Regions from separate parts of the Fodinibius sp. GM108 genome, predicted to be linked through region 1. Evidence: riboswitches for the same ligand, from Rfam matches in the RefSeq annotation. Region 1 holds a riboswitch; each other region holds the start of a gene.
What was found. A riboswitch is a leader RNA that binds a small molecule or an ion and turns the genes downstream of it on or off. The one in region 1 is predicted to bind thiamine pyrophosphate.
Positions count from the first base shown of each region.

Region 1 (2,273 bases):
AGTTATACACACGATTATATTTTGCATGTGTTTACGGTGCCTTTTAAAAGAGAAGACGATTGGCAAAAAGCGCAGGAAGCCCTGTTGGAATCTGCCAATAAGTATTGCCAGCCGTATCTCAAGGAAGTGCGAAAGCATATGGAGCGGATAAGTTATGAGCGCGGTTTGGATATGCCTTCTGTTGAACCGCGGGTGACAATCCAGGTGCCTGCGGCCGGAGAAGTTCATCTGGTTGTTCGAATTCCGGTAAAGTCAGACCAGCGCAGTTATATTGAGCAGTCTATATTATCAGATGTATTTACTCAAAATAATTTTACCTCGGCGGATAATGGTAATCCGTCTTCAAATTCCGATAACATACAAAATCATTAGAGATGATGATTTCTGTTTTTGCGCCACTGTTTAATGCTGGTTGAGAGAAGAGAGATAACAGTAATCGGAATCACAAAATAAAGCATCACAAGGTTGAATTCTGCCAATGCATCGTGTTCGGTGGCCGATAATATGAGATAGGCCGTGTATGCGATATAATAGCTGAAAAGCAATCCGCCTTCCCACCGGCTGATGGAAAGGCCCGTAAAGAAGATTGGCAGTGCTGCCAGAGCGACGGCGATCATGATCGGGATATCAAAATGAAATAGTGCCTGCGATACTTCGATTCCTGCCGGACTGATAATGCTTGAAAATCCGAGGACAGCCAAAATATTAAGGATATTGCTTCCAACTACATTGCCCACGGCGATATCACGCTCGCCGCGAATAGCTGCTATAATCGAGGTTACCACCTCGGGTAATGACGTTCCGGCCGCTATAACAGTAAGGCTGATGATCAGTTCGCTGATGCCGAGGGATTGAGCCAGGGTTACCGCTCCGTTGACAAGCCAGCGAGAACCGAAGACAAGTAGAGCTAATCCCAGAACAACAAAGATAGAGTTTAGCAACCAACTGGTTGATTCTTTGTGGGACTTTCCGGGTTCTACTATCTCGGAATCGGTGTGGCTCTGAAAGAATAGAATCGTGAGATAGCCAATGAGCGTGAGAAACAGGAAGAAACCTTCGAGACGGCCGATATGCTGATTAATGGCAAAAAGGAAAACAGTCACTGAAAGACCAATCATCAAAGGTACGTCGAGGCGAATCAGTTGCTGCGATACGCGAAGCGGAATTATTAAAGCCGAGATGCCCAGAATAAATAGAATATTAAAAACATTACTGCCAACGATATTTCCCAGTGCAATGGCCGGCTGTCCCGAGAGTGAGGACTTGATACTCACTGCCAGTTCGGGCGAGCTTGTTCCTAAAGCAACGACCGTGAGTCCGATAATCAGGGGCGAAATTCCTAATCCGGCGGCAATACGAGAAGCACCGCGTACAAGAAGTTCAGCACCTATAATAAGAAAAGCCAGCCCGGCAAGAAGTAAAAGCATGTTTCTATACGTTGATAAGAGTCAGAATCCAGTTCTAAAATGATGTATTTAATTAGCTATATAAAATATGGTAGGTTCTCGAGAAATAAATTTATTTCATTAATCCCATTTGCATCATACTAATTAATAATAGTAAAGCTAATATCAAGATTATCACAATACGTAACTTTTCTATTCTATGAATACTGCTGCGAGCGGTAATTATCTTGCAAGATGTGCAATGGTAAAGATATCTGGAAAGGTTCTAAACCATTGATGCTTAACAATCCACACTGGGATTTGCCAATGCTTACAAAGTTGAAGTGACTGGGAATCTTGTAACTTTGCCTGGAGGATTAGCTGAAATTGATCCTATAGAAAGGGAAGAGCTATCAGGAATAAAACCTGACCCGGACAAGGAAGTCACAATTCTACATTTCGATGGTTTTGTAATTCCCTGAGGGTTGGAGAGGAATATATAAAAAAAGCCCCGCACTTTTTGATGCGGGGCATTTTAATAATGTGGGGGCGATGGTTTTCCTTCGCCGACATTACTCGGTTCAGGTACAAGAGGTTTATTCTCAGCCTCAATTTATAAAAATTCAGGCACCCTCAACCTTCGCCCCCTAATTTCACAATATCAATGTTTTCTCATTTCTTCTACTCTAATTATAAGGGACCAGTAGTTGACTCAAAACAGCAAAAATCCTGAAAAATTTGTAGAAAATATTCTACAGGCAGTAACGTGTTAAGATTATAAACAGACGTCATACCACCTCGCAGAATGCCCTCCCAATGAAATGTTGTTCCAAGGGTGGTGCGAAGTTTCACAGACTCATTTCTGGTTCCGTACCTCTTGTGCTGAAC
Region 1 is NZ_JBYEIR010000013.1:43,757-46,029, reverse strand. Features, by position in the region: gene ACT3ID_RS17970 (mechanosensitive ion channel domain-containing protein) at 1-372, shown strand, start outside; gene ACT3ID_RS17965 (calcium/sodium antiporter) at 369-1,427, opposite strand; TPP riboswitch at 1,927-2,030, opposite strand.

Region 2 (2,273 bases), on a different contig from region 1:
CCGCGGGTAGCCCTGCTGTCTGGCGAAGGAACCAGCTCGTATCGGGTCGGCGAAATTTGGCACTATTTTGATAAGCAGATTGACTATCCGGTGACGATGATTAACGTTGACTATTTTGATGATATTGATTTGCATGATTACGATGTGCTGGTTTTGCCGTCAAATTTTTATGGCAGCGATATCAGCAGCGATAAGCTTCGCGATTGGGTTTCGGACGGCGGAAAATTAATTGCAGTACAGGGAGGAAATAGTTTTTTAGCCGGGAAAGAGGGGTTTGACCTGCGCTCAAAAAATGAAGATGAAGAAGGTAAGGAAGAGGTTGAGGCAGGAACAGCTTCAAACGAGCAGTTGGAAGTTTATGGCGAGCGTCAGCGCGAAAGTATTTCGGATTTTAACTCCGGGTCCATTTTTAAGATCACCATGGATAATACTCATCCGTTAGCGTTCGGCTATGATCAGGATTATTTTTCCCTGAAGCTGAACTCCGACGCTTATGCCTATCTCAACAACGGCTGGAATGTGGGTGTTGCAGAAGAAGATGCCCATATGAGCGGTTTTGTTGGATATAAAGCCAAGGAACAGCTGGAAAATACACTTACTTTTGGCGTGCAGAATATTGGCAGTGGATCGGTGGTATACATGGTCGATAATCCGTTGTTTCGGGCGTTCTGGCATAATGGAAAATTGCTGTTTGGCAATGCGGTATTTATGGTAGGACAGTAGGCATGAAACGCGGATGAGGCGAGGATTTAGCGAATTTCCACAGGGTGTTATTTATCTGTTAATGGTTATTGGATTGATCGAGGCTCACTAGTGGTCAAGTTTCATCTCGTTCCGTACCTCTGGTGCGGAACGTATATATATTTTGTTTCAAATGACTCGAGTGTCTGTGTAGAGCATTTAATTTTTTTATTGATCACCTTTGGATAAACAGTAAATAAAGATTGTACTATTCCTTCGAGCCAATAAATGATCCGTTTAATTCTATTTATTACGTGCTGCAAATTCTTAGTTCTGTTCATTTTTTGTCAGCAAAAAATGAACCAAAAAACTGTCGGTGGGAATCGTAGATTTTGTTCTGACTATTCGTTTCATCTGTGTTCTATTTATGCAATCTTTTTTGAAGCTCACTTTTCTTCCCTTATCTTAAGGCGAACAAAAATCACCCAAAGGTTGGGGGTGCTTGCAATAGCAGGCTGAGATCATACCCTGAGAACCTGAACCGGATAACACTGGCGTAGGGAAACCAAGGCAGTATTATTAGAAAGTTATATCATGCTGCCGGATTGATCAGCATTTCTTGCAAGTTCATCTCCCGCTCTTATGAACCTAATAAGACGGAGGAACTTATGTTTTATAACCTATTACGAAGTACATCACTTCTGTGCTTTCTACTTGCGATGAGTACTACACTTATTGCTCAAACACAAACAGTTACCGGTACTGTCTATAATGCAGAAACCGAAGAACCGCTGGCTAATGCCAATGTTTATGCTTCTGATACAAAGGGAGCGGTAACCAGTTCTGACGGTACTTTTACACTGGAAATACCGTCAGATATTGAAACATTGACGATCAGCTATGTGGGCTTTGAGACAAAAGAAGTTGAGCCTGCGGAAAGTCTAACGGTGTATTTAAATCCCACATTGAACCTAGAGGGGATAATTATACAAGGTGTGCGCGCAGAAGAAGACGACCCTGTGGCACAAAGCAATGTTAGCAGAGCCAAACTGGAGCAGGTTTATAATGGAGAGCAACCCACCTTCTATTTGGAAGATCTGACACCGGCGATTTTTTCCTACTCAGAATCAGGAACTAAGCTGGCCAATTACGGTAGCATGCGTTTACGTGGAATCACGCAAGAACGGATTAACATGACATTGAATGGAGTGCCGCTCAATGATATGATCGATCATGGTGTATTCTTCTCAAACTTTACGGATATCAGTAATAGTTTCGAGTCCGTACAGGTGCAGCGTGGAGTTGGCACCAGCAGTAACGGTGTGGCATCCTATGCCGGGTCGATTAATTTTGAGTCAGTTAACATTGAAGATCGAGAACAGGGCGGACAGGTTGAGCTTGGCCTTGGCTCGTTTAACACTTATCGAATGAATACGAGCTTGTCATCTGGAATGATTAATGACAAATGGTCTTTCTACGGAAGCTACAGTCGTATTTTTTCGGATGGCTATCGCTATAACACACATACGAATGCCCGTTCGTTTTTCTTTTCCGGCGGATACTTTGGAGAAAATGATCTGATCAAGATTAAT
Region 2 is NZ_JBYEIR010000007.1:219,056-221,328, forward strand. Features, by position in the region: gene ACT3ID_RS14310 (M14 family metallopeptidase) at 1-723, shown strand, start outside; TPP riboswitch at 1,166-1,261, shown strand; gene ACT3ID_RS14315 (TonB-dependent receptor) at 1,350-2,273, shown strand, end outside.
Region 2: another riboswitch for thiamine pyrophosphate. It lies ahead of ACT3ID_RS14315 (TonB-dependent receptor); the one in region 1 lies ahead of ACT3ID_RS17965 (calcium/sodium antiporter).

Region 3 (2,273 bases), on a different contig from region 1:
TCCTTCACCGTTTCCGGAAAACTCATCGCCAAAATCGAGGAAGAAACAAGAGCGCTTTCTTTGGTCACTACAATTTTATCTCCTGGCTCAGCCCCATCACTGGTAATAATTTCATCCACCGGTGCGTGTAAAAACATTGTTCCGCCCCCTGGCGTCGTAGACCCTTGTCCCGGTACCTGAGCCGTGTGCCCGCCTGTAATTGCCACACCGATTTCGTCACAGATCCGGTGGATATGTCCCCAATAGCGTTTGAATTTCTCGAGCGGAAAATCAGGCGACATATTCAACACAAACTGAGCATATTCGGGTGCAAACCCGGTTGTGGCCATATCATTAACCAGCAGATGCACCGAAAGCCAGGCCGATTCTTTTAGTCCCAATGAGGGAATCAGCGAAAGCGGATCGCTGGAAGTAGCAAGTCCATTGCCGTTACCGAGATCTATTACCGCAGTATCGACACCAAATTTGGGTCCTTTTAGAACATCCGGCCGTTTTCGTCCGCTCTGCGGCTCAATAATTTCCCGAAAGAGATTGCTATTGATTTTTCCGCTTTGATCTTCAAATGCACTCATTTCCTAATAATATTAATCAACATCAGTTAGCTTAACATGAAGTCCAAAAAAGTCACCAATTGGTAGTCCCCAACGCTGTACGGGAAACCATTTTGGCAAACCAGTCGCTGTCCACTCAATCTCATATAGCCGACCTTCTAAAGCTTCATGAATAGTATCAATTAGCTTTTGGGGAGTATAGAAATTTGCCGTCTCATAATAGGGATTTGCTCCAAAAACTTCCTGCACACGCCGGCGGACAACCTTAGTAGAATTGCGATTCATGATTCCAAAGATAATTCCAAACTTTCCCACACGTACCGCTTCGCGAATTACTTTAATGGGATCTTCGTAATAGGCAAAGGTGGCAATAAAAGCCAATGCATCAAATGTATTATCCTTAAACGGCATGTGGTGTGAATCGGCCCAGACAAGATCACCTTCAAATAATTTTGTCCCTTCACCTAACATAAAAGGTGATATATCCGCACCGGTTGCTTCAATACCTATCTCCTGCCACCAGCGGGTAAAGCGGGTAGTACCGCAGCCATATTCGAGCAGAGTCTCAACCCGCTCATCTTTTTTTATGAGTTTGGCCAGTACTTTTTTCTGCCATATTTCGGCCCGCTTATAACGTCCTTCATAGTAATCCTCATAAACCTCGGTATGCTCGCGATTGAAAAACCATTCCTCGCGATCCTGCCACTGCTCCAGCTTTTTCGTGGCCAGTTCAAACTTTTTCTTTTGGATATTACTCATTACATGATCTCTGAAGGTTGAAAAATAACTCATCCGGATAATAGCAGGTGGGAGTTGTCAGCCGGAAATAACTCGCAATGAGCAGACTGGCTTTCCCTACGCTGGTATTATCCAGATCAGGTTCAAGGGTATGATCTCAGCCCATATGGCACCCCTGTCAATTTCTAAAAATATATATTTTTAAATATTTGGTAAACTAAAAGTAACGAGGAATGTTGTTAAATGATAATTATTAACAACCACTGGCTTTGGGACCTTTCAGCCATTTACGCACAATATCATGTAGTTCTTTCTTTTGAACAGGTTTAGAAAGATAGTCATCCATTCCTGCTTGCAAGCATTTTTCTTTAACATCCGGATGGGCATCACCGGTCATGGCAATAATTTTAAGCTTCTTTTTCTCATCTTCGAGCTTTCTTATTTCTTGGGCAGCCTCATATCCATTCATGACCGGCATTTGTAAATCTAAAAAGATAAAAGCGTAATCGTTCTCAACAAAGGCTTCCACTGCCTGTTTGCCATCCGAAACCACATCGGCCGTGAAACCTATATTTTCTATCACCCTAGATGCAACCAGCTGATTTATCTTGTCGTCTTCAGCAATTAAAACACGCTTATTCTGAGCTAATGAAATTTCATCTTGGACGGGCTCTTCAACTTGTCCTACATCAATTTCCTCATCATCAGTAAATACCGCATCTGCATAAATAGTGAAAGAGAAGGTGGTTCCTTTATTTATTTGGCTCTCTACATCAATCTCTCCTCCCATCATATTTACAATTTCTTTGCTAATAGCCAATCCTAAACCAGTTCCACCTTCATTATTTTTGGTGTTAACCTGTGAAAAGAAGTTGAACAGATGTGGCAACTCCTCTTCCGGAATGCCCATACCTGTATCCTGAATCGAAAACTGAAGACAATGTTCCCCATTTTGATTTCCGCACGTTGCTACACTCAACGTTA
Region 3 is NZ_JBYEIR010000001.1:582,580-584,852, reverse strand. Features, by position in the region: gene ACT3ID_RS02575 (AIR synthase family protein) at 1-572, opposite strand, end outside; gene ACT3ID_RS02570 (class I SAM-dependent methyltransferase) at 585-1,310, opposite strand; TPP riboswitch at 1,386-1,476, opposite strand; gene ACT3ID_RS02565 (ATP-binding protein) at 1,543-2,273, opposite strand, start outside.
Region 3: another riboswitch for thiamine pyrophosphate. It lies ahead of ACT3ID_RS02570 (class I SAM-dependent methyltransferase); the one in region 1 lies ahead of ACT3ID_RS17965 (calcium/sodium antiporter).